Regions from separate parts of the Caloramator mitchellensis genome, predicted to be linked through region 1. Evidence: a T-box and tRNA genes for the amino acid it is inferred to sense, from the RefSeq annotation. Region 1 holds a T-box; the other regions hold tRNA genes.

Region 1 (7,210 bases):
CCCTTTCAATGAGCTTTATATCCTGGGTTTTATATATTTTATCTCCCTTTTTAGCCTCTTCAAAGTATATCTTAACCTCATCACCCCTGTTGGCTGATTCTACTTCTTTTCCGTTCTTATATATCTTATTCACTGGAACTCCTTTGCCGGTTCCAAATATTTCAATTCCATCGCCTAAGTTCAATTTATCTTCAAGTTTGATTATAACGAATTTCCCCTTTTTGTCCAAAACCTTTCCAAGTGCTGTTCCCCAATTTTTTGGGTTTTGGTAGCTCATCATTTCTGGCCCCTGATTTTCAAACAAATATGCAGTTGTAAATCCACCTCTGTTGAAAATGCTCATTATGTTTTTCTTATCTTCTTCATCTAAACCATTATCGATTGCTTTTCTGTAGGAAGATACAACTGTTGCAACGTATTCCGGTCTTTTCATTCTACCTTCAATTTTTAAAGACTTTACCCCTGCCTTTATAAGTTTATCTATATGTTCAATAGTCCATAAATCCTTAGGACTTAATATATAGCTTTTTTCGCCACCTTCGAGGGAATATTGCATTCTGCAAGGCTGTGCACAGCGCCCTCTGTTGCCGCTTCTTCCGCCTATCATACTGCTAAAAAGGCATTGTCCTGAAAAGCAAATACAAAGGGCTCCGTGGATGAACACTTCAATCTCGGCCTGCGTGTTTTTGCATATATATTCTATTTCACTAAGGCTAAGTTCCCTCGCAAGAACCACCCTTTTAACTCCTAATGAGTAGAGATGATTTACGCCATCTAAGTTGTTGACGCTCATTTGTGTGCTGGCGTGGACCTCAAATTCAGGAAGTATTTCCTTTAATAATTTTAAAAAACCAATGTCCTGGACTATAATCGCGTCTACCCCTGATTCATATAAAAAGGCAGCGTAATTAAGGGCATCATTAAGCTCCTCATTTTTCAAAAGAGTATTTAAAGTTACATAAACCTTAACATCATAAGCATGGCTAAATCTAACTGCATCTATTATTTCCTGTCTATCAAAATTTCCAGCATACTGCCTTGCTGAAAATTCTTTTCCTCCAATATAAACAGCATTTGCTCCATTTATTACTGCAGCCTTTAGACTTTCAAAATCTCCAGCCGGTGCCAATAGTTCTACCATATCCAAGCCTCCCATACAAAAAATAGGGGATTAACCCCTATTGTAAAAGCTTTTTTTATTAAAATCTCTTGCCTCTTTCAATTCCTTCTTCAGCCTAACTATTTCAATTTCACCCTCAAGCAGCTTATCCTTTAACTCCTCAATATCGGATTCCTTTTGATTTACTTCGTTTTCAAGGCTCTGCTTTTGCAATGTTAAATCATCTATCTGCCTTTGCAGAGCGTCTAACTGTTCGTTATAGGTGTCGACGGTCATACTAACCTCTTGATAATGGGATTTAAATTCTTCTACGGTAGTTAAAAGCTCTTGATTTTCCTGTCTTAATTTATTGTTCTCATCAGAAATAGAATTATACATTTCAAATAGCTTTTCGTATTCCCTTTCAAGCTCCTCGAGCTTAATTTTAGGTTCAACTGAAACCTGCTTAAGAGTCTCAAATTCCCTTCTCAATTTGAACAATTCATCAGCAATCAATATAGCAGCAAGCGCTGTCGCCGATGTATTGGAATGGTTTAAATTAGAGCGCAGTATTTCCTTTATTTTTTTATCGACAAAATTGCCGATAGAAAATAGATATTCCTCAGGCTCATTGCCTGTCAATGTATATTCAATTCCATTTATCTTAACATTTACTTTATTTTTACCCATATCAAGCACCCTTTCAAATAAGCTGCATTAATTATATTTTATCATTAATTTTAATTTTTTCACTATAATTTTTTGTATTTTTATAAATTTTTTGGTGATTTTTTTGTAAGGGATAATTTATAAGCATTATAATTCCCATGAATGGAATTAGAGTCTCCTTCTAAATCATTCATGGGAACTGATAATTTATCTGAGCTGAGCGCCAAGTTTATTTGAAAGGGTTTCAACTATCTTGTTGAAAACAGGGTTTATTTCATCGTCAGTTAATGTTCTGTCCTCAAGTCGGAATATAATTGAATAAGCTACGCTCTTATAGCCATCTGGAACCTGCTTACCCTTGTAAACGTCGAAAAGTTTAACCTCTTCCACCAAGCCTTTGCCTATCTTCCAGATTATATTCTCAATTTCAGCAACGGCAATGTCGTCCTTTACAAGAACTGCCATATCTCTATCGATTGCAGGATATTTTGGAAGTGGTTTGTATTTTCTTTCAAACTTAGCTGCTTCGAATAACGCCATAAGGTCTATTTCAGCAGCATAAACCCTATCCTCGATTCCATACTCTTCTGCAACCTCTGGGTGAATCTCACCAAACACTCCCGCATCCTTTCTTCTAACTAAAAGCCTTGCGCATCGTCCTGGGTGGAATGTTGGGTTTTGTTCGTCCCTTTCAAAATCAACCTTATCTATTCCAAGAAGATTTATAATATTTTCAACAACTCCCTTAAGGTCATAAAAATCCGCCTTACCCATCATTGCAATGCCTAACCTTACAGGTTCATTTGGAAGTTTATCATCAGTCGGATGGTATGTCTTAGCAACCTCAAATATTCTAACTTCCTTGTTATCCCTTGCATTGTTAACCTCCAATGTCCCAAGAAGGGAAGGAATAAGTGTTGTTCTCATCACGCTGAAATCTTCCCCGAGAGGGTTTAAAATCTTTACAGCATTTCTTAATGGACTGTTCTCTTTTAATTTAACTCTATCGAACACCTTAGGGCTTACAAATGAGTAGGTATTTGTTTCAAAAAATCCCGATGAAACCATAGTATTCCTAATCAAGTTAACAAGCTTTTGTTCCTTTGTATACGCAGCTTCAACTGCCTCTCCCTTAATCTTTACAGTCGGTATTGTATCATACCCATAAAGCCTTGCAATCTCTTCTGCAACATCTTCCTTTATCTTTACATCCTGCCTGAAGGTTGGAACTTCTATCTTAAGTATTTCATCTCCTTCAACCTTCATTCCAAGATACTTTAGCATATTCTTCATATCTTCTGCTGAAATATTAATTCCAATAAAATCATTTATCCACTTGCTGCTAACTTCCATATAATAAGGCTCAAGTTTCTGTGGATAAATATCTATTTTACCACCAACTACTTCACCAATGCCGAGAGTTTCAATAAGGTGGCATGCCCTATCTAGCGCTGCATCTATTATATTTGGGTCCAAGTCCTTTTCAAATCTTGAAGACGATTCGGTCCTTAAACCTAATTTCTTTGCTGTCAATCTTACATTAGTTCCATTGAAGTTTGCACATTCAAATACAATAGTAGATGTATCTTCCTGTATTTCAGAGTTTTGACCTCCCATAACACCGGCAACAGCAACAGCCTTTGCTCCATCCGCAATCACAAGCATTGAATCGTCAAGGGTTCTTTCTATTCCGTCAAGAGTTGTGAATTTTTCACCTTCTTCTGCTCTTCTTACGATTATCTTTTTACCTTCGATAAATCTATAGTCAAATGCGTGCATTGGCTGACCAAGTTCAAGCATTACATAGTTTGTTATGTCAACTATATTGTTTATAGGCCTAACCCCTGCGTCCATCAATCTTTGCTGCATCCATTCGGGTGAATGACCTATCTTTACATTTTTTACAACCCTTGCAGCATAGCGTCTGCACAAATCATCCTTTACTTCAACTGATAAATAATCATTTATATTTTCGCTGTTTTCATTAAAACCTGTTTCAACAGCTTTTAATGGTTTTCTAAATGTAGCCGATGCTTCCCTTGCTATTCCGTAAACTCCAAAACAGTCTGCTCTGTTTGATGTTATTTCAAAATCGATTATGCCGCCATTAAGTCCAAGTATTTCCTTTATGTCAACTCCAAGAGGTGTATCCTTTGGAAGAATCATAATTCCGTGAACCGAATCATCCTTTGCAATTCCAAGCTCGGCTTCTGAACATAGCATTCCGTTTGATTCTATACCTCTTAATTTTCCCTTTTTAATTTTGACCCCGCCTGGCAATGTTGAACCATGAAGTGCAACAGGAACGGTATCGCCTTCCTGAACGTTTTCTGCACCAGTAACTATTTGAATTGTTTCATTCCCAACGTTAACCTGGCAAATTCTTAGTTTATCTGCATCAGGATGTTTTGTAATTTTTTCAACATATCCTGTTACAACCCTGTCTATTTCCTTTCCGTATTCAATTACCTCTTCAACCTTTGAACCTGACATTGTCAATGCATCTGCAACTTCTTTTATACCTTTATCTAAATCAACATATTCTAACAGCCAATTATATGGAACCTTCATGCTATCCCTCCTTAAAACTGCTTTAGGAATCTTATATCGTTTTCATATAATAGTCTAATATCATCTATTCCATATTTAATCATAACTATTCTATCAAGCCCCATTCCAAATGCAAAGCCGCTGTAAACATCAGGGTCAATTCCGCCCTTTCTTAATACATCTGGGTGAACCATACCGCATCCTAATATTTCAATCCATCCTGAACCTTTGCACACTCTGCAGCCTTCTCCACCGCATACAAAGCATGAAACATCCACTTCGGCCGATGGTTCGGTAAATGGGAAGTGGTGTGGTCTGAATTTTGTTCTTGTGTTTTCTCCGAAGAACCTCTTAGCAAATGTTTCAAGAGTTCCCTTAAGGCTCGCCATAGTAATTCCCTTATCAACAACAAGCCCTTCGATTTGATAAAATATAGGCGAGTGGGTTGCATCCACTGCATCAGACCTGTAAACTCTACCTGGCGCAATAATTCTTATAGGCGGCTTTGTTTTTTCCATAGTTCTTATCTGTATTGGTGAAGTTTGAGTTCTAAGAACGAGGTTTTCGCTAATGTAGAATGTGTCCTGTTCATCCCTTGCTGGGTGGTTCTTAGGAACGTTAAGCGCCTCAAAATTATAATAATCAAGCTCTATCTCTGGTCCCTCTGCAATTGAAAATCCCATACCAAAGAATATTTCCTTTATCTCGTCTAACACCTTGTTTAAAGGGTGGATGTTTCCAATCGAATGTCTTTTGCCCGGCATTGTAATATCTATGTATTCGGATTTAATCTTCATATTTCTTTCTTTGTTTTTGATTTCATTTAATGCATTTTCAATCTGGTTTTCAATTTCTTCCCTGACTTCATTTGCAATTTTGCCCACAATAGGTCTTTCTTCAGGGCTTAAAGCACCCATGCCGCGAAGTATCGTTGTAAGACTTCCCTTTTTTCCAAGATACTTTACCCTAATCTCATCGATTTTCTGGCTATTGTCAGCCGATTTAATCTCCAATAATGCTTCTTCTTTAATCTTTTGAAGCTGCTCTCTCATTTTTTAGCCTCCTTTTACTAAATTTTGACGAATACTAAAGTTAAATTGTCAAACAAATCAAGAACTCAAAAAATCAAGTGAATGTCACCAATAAAAAAGCTCCCAATCCCAAATAGGGACGGGGAGACCGCGTTACCACCCTAGTTGAACGCACAAGCGTTCCACTCATTCGTATAACGGCTGTGCCGCCAGCAGCCTACTTAATTTCAGCTGTGGAACTTTGGAGCGAAGGTTCATTCGGTTACATTGCAGGGACGCTCTCAATCGCGGCATCCCCTCCCTGTGCACATCGCCGGACTACTGGACTCCTTCATCGTTTCGCATCTTAATATCATTGTGGAATATTTTATCATAACTAATAATTTTAATCAATATTCATTTTCTCATTTGATAATTCTTTGCCTTACAACCTCATATAAAAGTATTGAAGACGCCATGGCTGCGTTTAGTGACTCTGCTCTGCCTATCATAGGTATCTTTATTTTATCCGTTGCAAGCTCTATGTGGCTTTGTGGTATCCCATTTGCTTCGTTTCCTATGATTATTGCAGTTTTCTGTTTAAAATCAAAGTCGTATATATAACTTTTAGCAGTCAGGTCAGTAGCATATACTTTGAAGCCCTTTTGTTTTAATATATCTATTGAAGTTTCGAATTCATCTATATAAATTACAGGCAGATGAAATATCGAGCCCATCGTTGAGCGCAAAGTTTTAGAATTATACACATCAACTGTCCCTTTTACTATAATTACAGCGTCGGCTCCAGCAGCATCTGCTGTTCTTATTATTGTTCCAAGGTTTCCAGGGTCCTGAACCCCGTCTATTATTACTGCAAAATCCTTTAAAACCTCTAAATCATAATCAGTCTTTATACAAACTGCAATAATGCCCTGTGGCGTTTCTGTGTCCGAAAGTTCTTTTATCACTGCATCTTCTACTTCATATTTAGGGCAATTTGCATCTAATATTGATGAGTATTTAGAAGAAGCAAACTTTCCTGAGTAGAAAATATATTCTACCTTGTTTTCATTTAACGCCTCTTCAACAAACCTTGCACCTTCTATGATGAATTTTCCTGACTCATCCCTGTATTTCTTCTGTTTTAATTTTAGAGTATCTTTAATAAGTTTATTGTTTTTGCTGAGCATAAAATCAATCCTATCTTAATTTATCAGATTCAAATTTTCTTATATTATCCGTTTCAGAGATTACAACAAGTATATCACCTGGACGAATGACGTCATCCGCCTTAGGCGAGATGTTAATGTCGTTGCTCCTTTTAATTGCCATAACATTGAATCCGTATTTGTTTCTCATATCGAGTTCCCTAAATGATTTATTGTGCCATTCTTCAATTGCTGCAATTTCCATAATATTATAGTCCGGCGAAAGTTCTATATAGTCGAGTATATTTGATGAGCAAAGATTATGCGCAACTCTAACTCCCATATCTCTTTCTGGGAATACCACCCTGTCTGCGCCAATCTTATATAAAACTTTTGCATGAAGTTCATTGTGCGCCTTTGCTATAACATATTTTATTCCAAGTTCCTTTAAAAGAAGCGTAACCATTACGCTTGATTGAATGTCACTGCCTATTGTCACAACTGCAACGTCAAAGTTCCTAATTCCTAAAGACCTTATTGTAGCTTCGTCTGTAGCATCAGCCTGAACAGCGTGAGTTACATAATCTGAAATGCTCTGAACTGTCTCTTCATCGTTATCTATTGCCATTACTTCATTTCCTAATTGATATAATGTTTTGGCAACGCTTGAGCCAAATCTTCCAAGTCCAATCACTACGAATTGCTTAGATTTCATAAAATGACCTCCTAAATTA
Region 2 (7,210 bases), on a different contig from region 1:
ATGAGTATCTCTTGGAATAATGTTTGCTACAACTGAAATAACACCCTTTGCGCCAAGTGCAAGCATAGGAACTACTTGGTCGTCATTTCCTGAATAAATGTCCAAATCGTCACCACAAAGTTGTGCAATTTCTGCTATTTGAGATATATTACCGCTTGCTTCCTTAACAGCAGCTATGTTATCAACCCTTGAAAGCTCATATAATGTTTCAGGAAGTATATTGAATCCTGTTCTTGATGGAACATTATATATAATGATAGGCTTCTTAACTGCTGATGCAACAGCTTTAAAGTGCTCAACAGCTCCCCTTTGCGTTGTTTTGTTATAATAGGGAGTTATAACCAAAAGTCCATCTACTCCTATAGAGTCTGCCCATTTTGACATTTCAACAGCAACCTTAGTGTTGTTTGAACCAGTTCCAGCTATAACAGGAATTCTTCCTTTAACGACATCAACTGTGAATTTGATTGTTTCCTTTTTTTCCTGTTCACTCATTGTAGAACCTTCGCCTGTAGTTCCGCAAACAATTATAGCGTCGGTTTTCTCCTGGATATGCCATTCTATAAGCTCTTCTAGCTTTTTAAAGTCAACTCCGTCTTCCCTAAAAGGTGTTACTATTGCAACGCCTGAACCCTTGAATAAAGTCATAATGACCATCCTCTCTTAATTTAATATATATTATTATTATATGCACAAAATTTACCACGAACAATCATTTGCTGATTAGTAGCTCAGCAATTTGAACTGCATTTGTTGCGGCACCTTTTCTGATATTATCTGCAACTACCCACATATTTAAACCAAAATCAACACTATCATCTCTTCTTAATCTTCCAACAAAAACTTCGTTTTTACCTTCAGCATAAATTGGCATAGGATAAATATTATTGTTCGGGTCGTCCATAAGTATAATCCCTGGGCTATTTCTCAATATTTCTTTAACTTCATGCAATTTGAAATCTTTCTCAAATTCAACGTTTATGGATTCGCTATGGCCATGATAAACTGGAACTCTTACAGTTGTAGCAGTAACCTTTAAATCAGGTCTGTGCATTATTTTTCTTGTTTCATTAATCATTTTAATTTCTTCTTTAGTGTAGCCATCTTCCATAAAAACATCTATATGAGGTATAACATTAAATGCAATTGGGTGTTGAAACTTTTTAGGAGCTATGCCTTGAACCCCATTTTTTAAATCCTCATATCCGCTCTGACCAGCACCTGATACTGCCTGATATGTTGAGTAGACTATTCTTTTTATTTTATATTTCAAATCGAGTGGTTTAAGTGCAACCACTGCTTGAATAGTTGAGCAGTTTGGATTTGCAATTATACCCTTATTCCATTTTATATCTTCAGGATTAACCTCTGGCACTACAAGAGGCACTTCCTCATCCATTCTCCATGCTGAACTATTGTCTATAACAACACATCCTTTAGATGCAGCAATTTTAGCAAATTTTAAACTTGTTGAAGCTCCAGCTGAGAAAAGCGCAATGTCAATACCTCTATCGAAAGAATCCTCCTTTAGCTCTTCTACGATATATTTTTTATTTTTAAACTCAATCTCCAATCCAGCAGACTTAGCTGAAGCAAACAAATAAAGCTCATCAATAGGGAAATTTCTCTCCTCTAAAACATTTAACATCATTCTGCCTACCATACCGGTAGCACCAACCACAGCAACCTTTGGCATAATAACCGCCTCCTTTTAATTATCTTAATATAATATATTACTAACAACTTATTTAATATTATATTAGCCTATTAATATGTAAGCTTTTGTTTTATTAGATGATATTATACCACAATAAAAATATTTTTTAAGCACTATTTTATAAATATTCTTTCATATGGTATAAAAAAACACCTCTCTGTAATACTAAAAACAGGGAGGTGTTTTCATGACTACGCCCTTCAAAAAAATTGTAAAGTCTAAAATTAAGGCTAAAAAAGAGCTTTCTGAAAAGGAAAAGGAAAGAGAAAAAATTAAATTCGAAATAGCTGAAGAATTAGGACTTATAGATAAAGTTAGAAAATATGGATGGAGCGGATTAACTGCAGAAGAAACTGGACGCATTGGAGGAATAATGACCAAATTAAATAAGGACGCTGGACGAAAGTGGAATGAATAATTAGGCTTTAGTTTCTAATAAAGTTATTTTGCCTAATATTTCATATTCATCAAGTTCTGCTGGCATCAAGAAACTGTCGCCGCAATTTATTTTATATGAGATTCCATTGTATAAAACTTCTCCTTCTCCTTCTACAGCTGTGTATACTTTGAAACTACCATTACAGTTTGATTTATAACTTAGATTGACTTTGATTATACTTACTTCGAAATAAGGGCACTTTATTGCATCTGCAATTTCATAGCCGTCAAATGATTTAAACTCTGGTTTTAACACATTTCCTTCAAAATTAAAATTGATTACATCAAGCGCCTTATCAATATGAAGTTCTCGCCTTTTTCCTTCTTTATCAACTCTATTCCAATCATAAAGCCTATATGTTACATCACTGCTCTGCTGTATTTCTGCAAGCAATAACCCATCCATAATTGCATGAACGGTTCCAGAAGGAATGAAGATCACATCACCTTTAGATACATTTACATAATTTAAACATTCCTCAACCTTGTTTAAATTTATCGCTTCAATAAATTTTTCTTTTGATATTTCACTCTTTAAACCATAAACTAATTGAGCATTTTCCTTAGCATCTATCACATACCACATTTCTGTTTTGCCAAATTGATTTTCAAACTTTTTAGCATAATCATCATCAGGATGAACCTGAACGGAAAGTTTATCATTTGCATCAATCAATTTAACTAGAAGTGGGAAAGAGTTATATTTTTTCCCAAGAATTATTTCACCGTATGAATCTATTACTTCCTTCAAAGTTGTCCCTTTTAGTTCGCCGTTTCTAATGATGCTCATTCCACTTTTATGGCAAGAAACCTCCCAGCTTTCTGCTATATTTCCATCGGGTATATTTCGATTAAAGTATTTTTCTAATTTTCTTCCTCCCCATATTATTTCCTTATATACAGGCTCAAAAAACAAAGGATACAACAAATAAATCCCCTCCCATAAAATTGCTGACAATATTATACAATAAAATATAAATATATAATAGACTTTATTTGATTAATATAATAAAATATATAGAGAAATTTAAGCGGGGTGGGAGAATGCAATATATTGAACTCGCACAGATTTACGACAAGATGATAGACATAGATTATGACTCTTGGAAAAGATTTATAGAAAAGTATATGAATTTAAATGGAATAGATTATAATGGGAAAACTGTCCTTGAACTAGCCTGCGGGACTGGTAACATGACTCAAAGGTTATATGATATGGGATTAAAGGTAGTAGCCCTTGATGTTTCAGAAGATATGCTGAATTTTGCAAGAAATAAAATAAAAAATAAGGATGTAGTATTTATAAATCAAGACATGAGAGATTTGAAGTTTGACAAAAAATTTGATTTCATATTCTGCCATAATGATGGATTAAACTATATAATTGAAGATGAAGAATTGATTGATATTTTCAACAGAGTCAATAATCATCTAAATGAATGTGGCTTATTTTTATTTGATATAAGTTCTGAATACAAATTAAAAAAAATAATAGGAAACAACTCCTTTACATTGAATGAAGACGATTACTGCTATATATGGGATAACTATATAGATGATGATATTTTAGATATGTATATTACATTCTTTGTAAAGGAAGGCAAACTATTTAAGAGAATAGATGAACACCATGTTCAAAGAGCGCATACTTGTGATAAAATAGTTAATATGCTCAAGAATACAGGATACAAAAAAGTTGAAATATATGATGATTATTCGTTTAATAACATTCACAATGAGACTTTAAGAATCACCTTTGTAGCTAAAAAATAAGGAGGTCAAAATATGGCATATATTTTAAGAGCGACAGCAGCAAATGGAGATATAAGATTATTTGCAGCTATTACAACTGATATGGTAGAAGAGGCAAGGAGGATACACAACCTTTCACCTACTGCATCTGCAGCGCTTGGGAGGTTTATGACAGTAGCTTCAATGATGGGAACAATGCTCAAGGGGGAGCGGGATACCATTACACTTTCTCTTAATGGTGGAGGCTCAATTGGCAATATGGTAGCTGTTTCAAACCCTAAGGGCAATGTCAAGGCTTATGTATCAAATCCAGGAGCAGATCTTCCGCTAAATGAAAAAGGCAAATTAGATGTTGGTAGAATAGTAGGTGTGAATGGCTTTTTAAACGTAGTAAAGGATTTAGGGCTAAAGGAACCCTACGTTGGTCAGGTGCCATTAAGAACAGGTGAGATAGGTGACGATATTGCATACTATTTTACAGTATCTGAACAAGTTCCATCGGCAGTTGTGCTTGGTGTTTTAGTTGATACAGATATTTCTATTAAAGCTGCGGGTGGACTTATTATCCAGATGATGCCAGGTGCAAATGAATTTTTAGCAGACATAATCACATTTAGACTTCAGGAAATTCCTCCACTATCAACACTGATTGCTGAAGGAAAATCAGGTGAAGAGATATTAAATATGTTGTTTGATGATATGGATTTGAAAATATACGAAAAAATAGACTGCCGATACGAATGTGATTGTTCAAGAGAAAGGGTTGAAAGGGCATTGATTGCACTCGGAAAAGAAGAACTACAAAGGCTGCATGACGAAGAGGAATCTATTCAACTTGAATGCCATTTCTGTGATAAGAAATATAAGTTCACAAAGGAAGAAATTAAGAAACTAATTGATAAATAAAATAAATTAAAAAAAAGGTGTTGACATAAGTGCAAAAATGATATAATATATTACATGTCGGCAGCGCCAATAAGGCAAAGTTGACAAAGATAAGTTTTGATGATATAATCAAAACATCGATGTGGGCGCATAGCTCAGCTGGGAGAGCATCTGCCTTACAAGCAGAGGGTCATAGGTTCGAGCCCTATTGTGCCCACCAAATCTTAATCTTAAGTGCCTGGCACCTAAGATTAAGTTTCTTGGCCCAGTAGCTCAGTTGGTTAGAGTGCCGGCCTGTCACGCCGGAGGTCGAGGGTTCGAGCCCCTTCTGGGTCGCCAACTGGCCAGATAGCTCAGTAGGTAGAGCAGGGGACTGAAAATCCCCGTGTCGCTGGTTCGATTCCGGCTCTGGCCACCATGCGGGAATAGCTCAGTTGGTAGAGCGTCACCTTGCCAAGGTGAAAGTCGCGGGTTCGAGTCCCGTTTCCCGCTCCAACTAAATATGGCGGCATAGCCAAGTGGTAAGGCACAGGTCTGCAAAACCTTCATTCCCCGGTTCAAATCCGGGTGCCGCCTCCATACAATGCAGCTTGCAATATTGCAAGCTGCTTTTTCTTTTGGTGACATTCACTTGATTTCTTGACTTCTTGATTTGTTTGTCAATTTGAACATGCGTCCTTGATAAATGGCAATTTACAAAGATACTAATCGCAAATAAAAGATAAATGGCTTTAGTTTGTCTGTTTTGAGCAAATCAACTGAATTAGACCAATAAATAGAATATTTTGGATTTGTTGCTTTTATTTTAGAGTATTAGAATTAAATTCAGATTGTTACTTAGCTTACTTGAAAGAAGGGAAAATAATGGGTTATGAGTATTTATTGGGATTAGATGTTGGCTCAACTACCGTCAAATTAGTAATATTAGATAAATATAACAAAATAGTAAACAGCAAATATAAGCGTCATTACGCTGATGTTGTCAATACTGTTAAGGAAGTTTTAACTGATGCAAAGCAGATAATTGGGGATAAAAAAATAAAGATAGCTGTCACTGGTTCGGCTGGAATTGGAATTTCAAAATGGTTAGATTTGCCTTTTGAGCAGGAGGTAATTGCGGCTACAAAGGCTGTTAATATATATGCTCCTGAAACAAATATAGCTATAGAGCTTGGAGGAGAAGATGCTAAAATCACCTATTTTAGCGGCAGCATAGAACAAAGAATGAATGGGAGTTGCGCTGGAGGAACAGGAGCATTTATTGACCAAATGGCAGGATTGATGGAAACAGACGCTATAGGGTTAAATGAATTGGCAAAAAGTTATAAAGTAATTTACCCAATTGCTTCAAGATGCGGTGTATTTGCAAAAACCGATATTCAAGCCCTTATAAACGAAGGAGTAAAAAAGGAAGATATAGCGGCTTCTGTGTTTCAAGCAGTTGTAAACCAAACGATAAGCGGATTGGCTGCAGGGAGGAAAATAACGGGAAAAGTAGCTTTTTTAGGTGGTCCACTTTATTTTTTAAGTGAACTTAGAAAAAGGTTTATAGAGACTCTAAATATAGATATTAATGATGCAATTTTTCCTGAAAATTCTCAGCTATTTGTAGCACTTGGCGCAGCGCACGTTGCAAAGGATAAGGAAACATTCAAACTTGAAACAATTTTAGACAAGCTTCAAGATACTACTCTTTTTTTGAATAAAGAAATAAATGTCCTAAGTCCTTTATTTGAAAATGAAAACTACTATATAAGTTTTAAAACAAGGCATGAGCAAAATAAAATTAAAAGAAAAAATATTGCTCAGCATAAGGGAGAATGCTTTTTAGGAATAGATGCTGGGTCAACTACTACAAAGGCAGTTTTAATAGACGCTGAGAATAATCTATTATTTAGTCTTTACTCAAATAATCAAGGAAACCCTGTTAATGCGGTATTAAACATAATCAAAAAAATTTATAAAGAACTTCCAGACAACGCACATATCGCCAAGTCATGCGTTACAGGTTACGGAGAAGGATTAATAAAGGCTGGCTTTTCAATAGATGAATCTGAAGTTGAAACCATTGCACACTATAAAGCAGCAGAATTCTTTGATCCGAACGTCGATTTTATACTAGATATCGGCGGTCAGGATATGAAATGCATCAGAGTTAAAAATGGAGTAATAGAAAATATAGTATTGAACGAGGCTTGTTCATCGGGTTGCGGTTCATTTATAGAATCTTTTGCAAAATCATTAGGTATGGCCATAGAAGATTTTGCAAAGGAGGCATTATTTTCAAAAAATCCCGTTGATTTGGGCTCAAGGTGCACAGTTTTTATGAACTCAAAAGTGAAACAAGCTCAAAAGGAAGGTGCAAGTGTTGCTGACATTTCAGCAGGGCTATCGTTTTCGGTTATTAAAAATGCATTG
Region 3 (7,210 bases), on a different contig from region 1:
ACATTCTGTCCTGGTTTAAGATTGGGTTGGATTTGTGCTGAAATTGAGATGTTAAATAAGTTTATTATCGTTAAGCAAGGAGCCGATTTGCAATCAAGCTCTATATCGCAAAGAGAAGCAGCCTTCTTTATGACAACATATAGTCTTGAAGAACATATTGAAAAAATAAAAGCTATTTACAGAAAACGTAGAGATTTGATGATTGAAATGATAAAAAGTGAATTCCCTGAAGAAGTTAAATATACCTATCCTCATGGTGGATTGTTTACATGGGTTTCACTTAGAGAAGATATTGACACTGCAGAACTTCTAAAGACTGCTCTTTTGGAAAAAGTAGCTTTTGTTCCAGGCGGTTCCTTCTTCCCTAATGGAGGACATCCAAACCATTTTAGACTTAATTTTTCTAATATGACCGAAGAAAAAATTGTTGAAGGCATGAAACGTTTAGGAAAAGTTTTAAAAGAAGTTTATAGATAAAAACTTTTCGGAAAGCATTTAAGTTGTAAAAGGCACCATGATGTGAGCCTAAAATTCATGCATGGTGCCTAATTTCGTTTTAATAGATTGTTAAAAAATTTTAATTGTTGCAACATTGATCAGTTCCTCAAAACCTAAATCCTCATAAAGTTTAATAGCTTTAAGATTATAATTATCAACCTTTAAATACAATGTTTCCACACCGTAATTCTTTGCATTTTTTAGTATTTCACTTAAAAAAAGCTTTGCATAGCCCTTCCCTCTAAATTCCTCTAATATACCAAAATTAATTAAAAAATATCCTTCATTATTAATTACAATTTGTCCATAACCTATATATTTATCCTGATATTTCAAAAAGAAACATAAATCTTTCAAAAATTCTTTCTTTTTTTCTTCCGCAATTACTTCGCTTACAGTAAGCACTTTTCGGTTAATTAAATTACCAAAAATTTTATTTTGAAGTTCTACTCTCAAGCTTTCCTGCTCTGTTATTTTCATTCTTTCAACTGATAAATTTTCAATATTAGAATTTATAAAATTCAAATTACTTATATTATTAACCATTATTTTATAATTCTTGATAATGGCAAGTTGATTTTCTATTCCCAAAGAATTTATTAAGTCAAATCCATAATAAACGAAAGGAAAATCATACCCTTTAAAGTTAGATACGAGAAGCTTATAAATATCATTAAAATCTATTTTTATATTCACTGTTGGGACAAAATATACTTCTCTTTTTATAAAATTACATATAATCAATCCGACTACTCTTTCTCGCCTTTTTATTTTATAAATGTTTTTTGTAATAAAATATGAAAAAATATTGTCATTAAAATTACTATAATATTCAAAGCTCTTTCTGTTATGTTTTTTTAATAATTTTAATATCATATAATAATCCCTTATTCTAGCTACTTCAAGCGAAAGCATAGCTGCTCCTTTCAAATTATTAATGAATTAAAGTATAATTTCTTCCATAAAATCAGGGATATAACAGCTTACATTCGAAATTGATTCAAATACTTTTTTTAAATTAAAACTTGCCTCCACTTCTCCATGAGTTATAAAGACTCTTTTTCCTACTCCATTTTTAATATTTTTAAACCAATTTACTAATCCATTTAAATCAGCATGGCCTGAAAGTCCAGGCATATTTATAACTTCTGCATTTACTGCAATTTCTTCTCCAAATATTTTTACTTTCTTGGCGCCATCTAAAATTCTTCTTCCCAATGTTCCTTCTGCTTGGTATCCTACGAATAAGATTGTAGAATTTTTTTTCCAAAGGTTGTATTTTAAATGATGCTTAATTCTTCCAGCTTCACACATACCACTTGATGATATAATAACAACCCCATTTTTTTTATTTAACTCCATCGACTCTTCCTTAGTCTTCACATAGTGCAAATTTTTAAAGTCTAGCACATCAATATCAAGAGCTAAATTCTTTAGTGCATCCTCATCATAACATTCTTTATGTCTTTCAAAAACTCCAGTTGCCTCTTCAGCAAGAGGTGAATCAAGATATATTTCAATTTCAGACATCCTTTTTATTTTTTCAATATCGACGTAATGATTTAAAATATATAGTAATTCCTGTGTTCTTCCGACAGCAAAGGAAGGAATAACTACATTGCCGCCCTTTGAAGTAGTCTTTTCAATTATATCATATAAATTTAATGCCTCATCTAACGATGGATGTAATCTATTGCCATAAGTAGATTCGATAATCAAGTAATCAGCATAATCAACAAACTCATAGTCCTTAATTATTGGTATATTAGTATTGCCTAGGTCTCCGGAAAATACAATTTTCTTATTTTGACCATCGTCTAGAATATTAATTTCTATTATTGACGAGCCTAAAAGATGTCCTGCATCTTTAAAATTCACGCTTATATTTTTATCAACCTGTATTGTATAATTATATGGAACTGAAGTTACAAAATCTTTTACCCTATCTCCATCCTGTGCAGTATATAGTGGCTCAATTGGAGGTAGTCCTTTGCGTTGCCTTTTTTTGTTCTCTGAAATAGCATCCATCTCTTGAATATGTCCGCTATCCACAAGCATAATCTTTAGTAAATCTGCAGTAGCAGTTGTGCAAAAAATAGAGCCCTTAAATCCCTGTTTTACTAGCAATGGCAATCTTCCTGTATGGTCTATATGAGCATGAGTAATTAAAATAAAATCAATATCGGATGGATTAAAAACAAAATCATTAACATTCAACTTAGCGTCCTTTCCTTGAAACATACCGCAATCTACTAAAAATTTTCTCTTAGAAGTTTCAATGTAATAACATGACCCAGTAACAGCTCTTGTAGCGCCTAAAAATCTTATTTTAATCATAATTTCCCCCTAAAATTTTAAAAAAGTGTTGACATGTATTAAATATCATGATATATTATTACATGTCGGGTTTGAGAATGCTTAATTAGATTTTAACCCATTATGGCCCCTTGGTCAAGTGGTTAAGACATCGCCCTTTCACGGCGGTAACAGGGGTTCGAATCCCCTAGGGGTCACCACTAGGGCCTTTAGCTCAGCTGGCTAGAGCAACCGGCTCATAACCGGTCGGTCCGGGGTTCGAGTCCCTGAAGGCCCACCAAAATAAAATATGGCCAGATAGCTCAGTAGGTAGAGCAGGGGACTGAAAATCCCCGTGTCGCTGGTTCGATTCCGGCTCTGGCCACCAAAAACAAGACAGTTTAACTGTCTTGTTTTTTTTCTACAAAATAATTTTTGAATTTATCAAAAAACTCTTCTCTCTTATCCTTTAACCTAATTTCTTTTTCAAGCTTTTTATTATATTTTTCTTCACTCCACTCCTTATGTTTAAAGTATCTTTTCCTTCCTATTTTCCAAAATCTATGAGGAATCATTAAAAAGCCCAGCATTATCTCATACTCTTCATCTTCAATATGCCTATTTTTCTCATAGAATCTTATTAATTTTTCTGTTATTCCAAAGTCCCAATAAAATAAGCTCTTATTCAATGTTCTTCTTAAAAATTTTGCAAGATCATAAATAGGGATATCATAAACTATACTGTCTAAATCGATTAAGTATAACTTATCATTTTTGTCTATTAGTAAATTCTGATAATAAAAACTGTCATGACAAATAAATTTTTGTTCTCTAGCTTTGTCACAAACTTTAGTATAAGCTGTTGATTTAAATTTCTCCAAAGCCTTGTTTGCAATGTTTAAATAGTAATCAACCATATCAAAATATTTGATGTCAAAGGAAGTTTTAACTCTTTTTTGAAGTATTATTTTCTTAAATAATTTTAAATCTTCTATCATTAAATTCAGTTTTTTTTGCCATTTATTATAGTTGCTATTTATTTTTACTTTTGATAAATAAAAACCTTTTGCTTTTTGATGAAAGTCTGCAAGAAGCTCTAATGATGATTTAAGCTCGTCAAAATTTTCAAAGTTACATTCTCTCCCATCTATCCAACTCGTTAAGTAATAATATCTTCCGTGCTCTTTTATGCATTCCAAATCAGATTTTGTTTTGTAATACTCTGCTATTCCGTTAAATCCGTTTTCCTGAAGATGTTTAGTTAAGTAAAATCCTATGATTGCCTTTTTGTCGTTATGTTTAAATTCTTTTAAGCAATATTTTCCTTTATCCGTAGTTATTCGATAAACGCTTCTTACTTTTTCAATTTCCGTCGGAACTAAATTATAATGATTTTTTAGTATCTTGGATATTTTTGTAAATTCTTTTTCATTAAGATAAGTATTCTTCTTAATAATTCTTGTTTTATGCATATTTATCACATATATATTGATTTATTAAAGTATACTCTATATTTTAGTGATTTATGATAACGTTATCATTTATGATAATATTATTTATGACTATTGAGATAATTAAATGCACACATGGTTTGTGTAGCACTACCTAGAGCAAGGCAATCTTCATCAATATCAAAATAGCTTCCATGTGCAGGGTGAACTATACCTTTCTCAACATTGCGACAACCCAACTTATAATAAAGCCCTGGAACTAATTTTGTATAGTATGCAAAATCCTCCACACCCATTCCAGGTTTTTGTATCTCAATCAATTTGATTTCGTTTATATCACCTACAAATTTTATAAAATCATTAAATAATATATCATCGTTTGAAAATGATGGATAGCTTTCGAATATATCAACCTCAGCAATACCCCTATAAATTCGTGAAGTATCTATAACTACTTCTTTAAATCTACTTAAAACAAATTGCCTTAAATCATCTCCTACAGTTCTAATAATACCTTCTATATCGACATTTCTTGCTACAGCATTAGCTGCAGTTCCACCATGAATTTTACCAACTGTAATGACAGCACTGTCTGCAGCAGCAACTTCTCTCGATATAATGCCTTGTATTCCATCTATTACTTTAGCAGCAATATATATGCTGTCTATTCCATCATGGGGATAAGCGCCATGAGCGCCTTTTCCAAAAATTGATATTTTAAATGGATTCGAAGCTGCTGCTACCAATCCTTTTTTTACCCCAATAACTCCCGTATCGAGCGTTTCATCAACATGAAGTGCATATATTGCCCTAACGTTGTCAAGTGCACCAAAATTTATCATATCTTTAGCTCCACCATCTGTCTCTTCAGCTGGTTGAAATATAAGCCTAACCTTTCCATTTAATTTGGATTCATATTTTTTTAAAATTATTGCTGCACCTATTTGAATAGCTGTATGTGCGTCATGTCCGCAGGCATGCATTAATCCTTTTTTAATAGAACTATACGGCTTATCCTTTAAATCTTCAATTTCAAGAGCATCCATATCTGCCCTTAATGCAACAATTTTATCTGATTTTCCAATTTCAGCAATAATGCCACAATTATCATACCTTTTATAATCGATGCTATATTGTTTTAAATATTTTTCGACCAACGAAGCCGTATATTTTAAGTTTCTATCTATCTCTGGATTCTTATGTAGTTCCCTTCTTATTTCAACTAAAATGTCTTTAATTGCATTAGCCTCATATAAAAAATTAATCATTAGTAACACCCTCCTCCATAAACATTAGCCTATCATCTTTTATCATTGCCTTAATACCAATTGGAATGGTAATTCTTTTCTCTCCATGACCTAAATTTTCTAATATATACACTGGTATATTTAAATTAGAAAAAAATCCCCACAAAACTTCATTTATACTAAGGCTTTTATTAAACTCCCTAGCTTCACAGTTTGTAAAGTCTCCAAGAATTACAGCTTTAACTCGTTTAAATACATTTGAATACTTAAGATGATATAACAACCTATCGATTTTATATGGTTCTTCACCGACATCCTCCAATATCAATATACCATCGTCAAACTTCGGTTCATAGGCTGTTCCAATCATTGAAGCTATTATTGAAAGATTGCCTCCAATTATTTTTCCTTCTGCTTGTCCAGAAACAATAGCAGTTAAATTAAGTTTATAACTTTTAATATCTCCTTTCAATACCTTCATTAAAAAATTAAAGTTATAGTCCTTCAAAAAATCACCTGCAGCAATCATTGGTCCGTGGAATGTAACTAGATTTGAAAATTTGTAAATAGCGTTTAATAGATAGGTTATATCGCTAAATCCTAAAAAAATCTTAGGATTTAGCTTTATTTTAGCAAAATCAATCATATCAACAATTCTATTTGAGCCATATCCTCCGCGAAGACAAAAAATTGCATCAACTTTATCATCTTCAAAAAAAACATTAAAATCCTTCGCCCTCATCTCATCTACTCCAGACAAAAATCCATATTGTTTATAACAGCTTTCACCTAAGACAACCTTATAACCTAAATCTTCTAATTTTCTAACAGTTAAATCAACCTTCTCAAAACTAAAAGCAGGACTTGCAGGAGCAATAATCCCAATTGTGTCTCCTTGTTTAAGTCTTCTTGGTTTCATTCAAATCTCCCCCACTTAAATATTCAACGCCTTTAATATCTTTTTTTCAATCTGAATTATTTTTGGCTCTTCAAAAATACTCGTTGCAGTTTTAATTATTCTATAAGCGCTCTTAACATCATTCTCCATTAAATATATATATGCTAAATTTAAGTAGTTATTATAATATTGATTGTTTAGCTCAATAGATTTATTAAAGCAATCCTTTGCTCTATGATTTTGATTCATTTCTAAATATGCTGTTCCAAGATTATAATACAACAAAAAATGTTTTAATCCATGTTTTATTGAATTATTAAAAAACTTTATGGCTGACTCATAATCTTTTTCAGCAATAGAACAGAGGCCAAGATAGTAATAAAACTTTTTTTTATCAAAGAATAGATTCTTTATAGCATGTATTTTTGCTTCAATAATCTTATTTTCCTTAATCAAATTAGTAATTAGTTCATCCAAAATTAAAACCCCCTTTTAGGCTTTTTTGTAATTATTGACCTAAAAGAAGGTTTTTATTCATACTATTTTCCTCGAATATTGTTTGCAATCTGCCACATATCATCAGCAGTTTTCACCGTTCTAGAATTTAATTCAAAGGCTCTTTGGGTTACAAGCATATCAGTTAACTCCTTAGCAATATCTACATTTGATTTTTCCAGATAACCCTGTTTAAGATTTGTCGACTCTTTTATATTTGCATTATCAGCAGCAAATAAATTTTCACCTTTTTGCTTTAAACTATCCTGACCGATTATTTCATAGACATTAATTTTTCCAACCAATTCTTCTGAACCATCAACAAG

Evidence for each region. The T-box of region 1 lies ahead of pheS (phenylalanine--tRNA ligase subunit alpha). A T-box ahead of a tRNA ligase gene usually reads a tRNA of that ligase, here a tRNA-Phe.
Region 2: it has a tRNA-Phe gene. The T-box ahead of pheS (phenylalanine--tRNA ligase subunit alpha) is inferred to sense a tRNA for this amino acid. The anticodon was not compared.
Region 3: it has a tRNA-Phe gene. The T-box ahead of pheS (phenylalanine--tRNA ligase subunit alpha) is inferred to sense a tRNA for this amino acid. The anticodon was not compared.

Annotation. Positions count from the first base shown of each region.
Region 1 covers NZ_LKHP01000003.1:37,545-44,754, reverse strand. The annotation lists gene ABG79_RS03365 (U32 family peptidase) at 1-1,141, opposite strand, end outside; gene ABG79_RS03360 (cell division protein ZapA) at 1,172-1,789, opposite strand; gene pheT (phenylalanine--tRNA ligase subunit beta) at 1,976-4,339, opposite strand; gene pheS (phenylalanine--tRNA ligase subunit alpha) at 4,351-5,370, opposite strand; T-box leader at 5,482-5,693, opposite strand; gene ABG79_RS03345 (TrmH family RNA methyltransferase) at 5,754-6,518, opposite strand; gene ABG79_RS03340 (potassium channel family protein) at 6,529-7,191, opposite strand; gene ABG79_RS03335 (TrkH family potassium uptake protein) at 7,208-7,210, opposite strand, start outside.
Region 2 covers NZ_LKHP01000004.1:165,219-172,428, reverse strand. The annotation lists gene dapA (4-hydroxy-tetrahydrodipicolinate synthase) at 1-648, opposite strand, end outside; gene ABG79_RS05025 (aspartate-semialdehyde dehydrogenase) at 713-1,696, opposite strand; gene ABG79_RS05020 (alpha/beta-type small acid-soluble spore protein) at 1,905-2,135, shown strand; gene ABG79_RS05015 (type I phosphomannose isomerase catalytic subunit) at 2,136-3,083, opposite strand; gene ABG79_RS05010 (class I SAM-dependent DNA methyltransferase) at 3,200-3,928, shown strand; gene hslO (Hsp33 family molecular chaperone HslO) at 3,941-4,813, shown strand; tRNA gene ABG79_RS05000 (tRNA-Val) at 4,937-5,012, shown strand; tRNA gene ABG79_RS04995 (tRNA-Asp) at 5,055-5,131, shown strand; tRNA gene ABG79_RS04990 (tRNA-Phe) at 5,135-5,210, shown strand; tRNA gene ABG79_RS04985 (tRNA-Gly) at 5,212-5,287, shown strand; tRNA gene ABG79_RS04980 (tRNA-Cys) at 5,297-5,371, shown strand; gene ABG79_RS04975 (2-hydroxyacyl-CoA dehydratase) at 5,657-7,210, shown strand, end outside.
Region 3 covers NZ_LKHP01000005.1:112,468-119,677, forward strand. The annotation lists gene ABG79_RS05995 (aminotransferase-like domain-containing protein) at 1-477, shown strand, start outside; gene ABG79_RS06000 (GNAT family N-acetyltransferase) at 568-1,413, opposite strand; gene ABG79_RS06005 (MBL fold metallo-hydrolase) at 1,441-2,835, opposite strand; tRNA gene ABG79_RS06010 (tRNA-Glu) at 2,940-3,014, shown strand; tRNA gene ABG79_RS06015 (tRNA-Ile) at 3,018-3,094, shown strand; tRNA gene ABG79_RS06020 (tRNA-Phe) at 3,106-3,181, shown strand; gene ABG79_RS06025 (CotS family spore coat protein) at 3,195-4,265, opposite strand; gene ABG79_RS06030 (M20 metallopeptidase family protein) at 4,346-5,512, opposite strand; gene ABG79_RS06035 (S66 peptidase family protein) at 5,505-6,410, opposite strand; gene ABG79_RS06040 (tetratricopeptide repeat protein) at 6,426-6,866, opposite strand; gene ABG79_RS06045 (flagellar hook-basal body complex protein) at 6,929-7,210, opposite strand, start outside.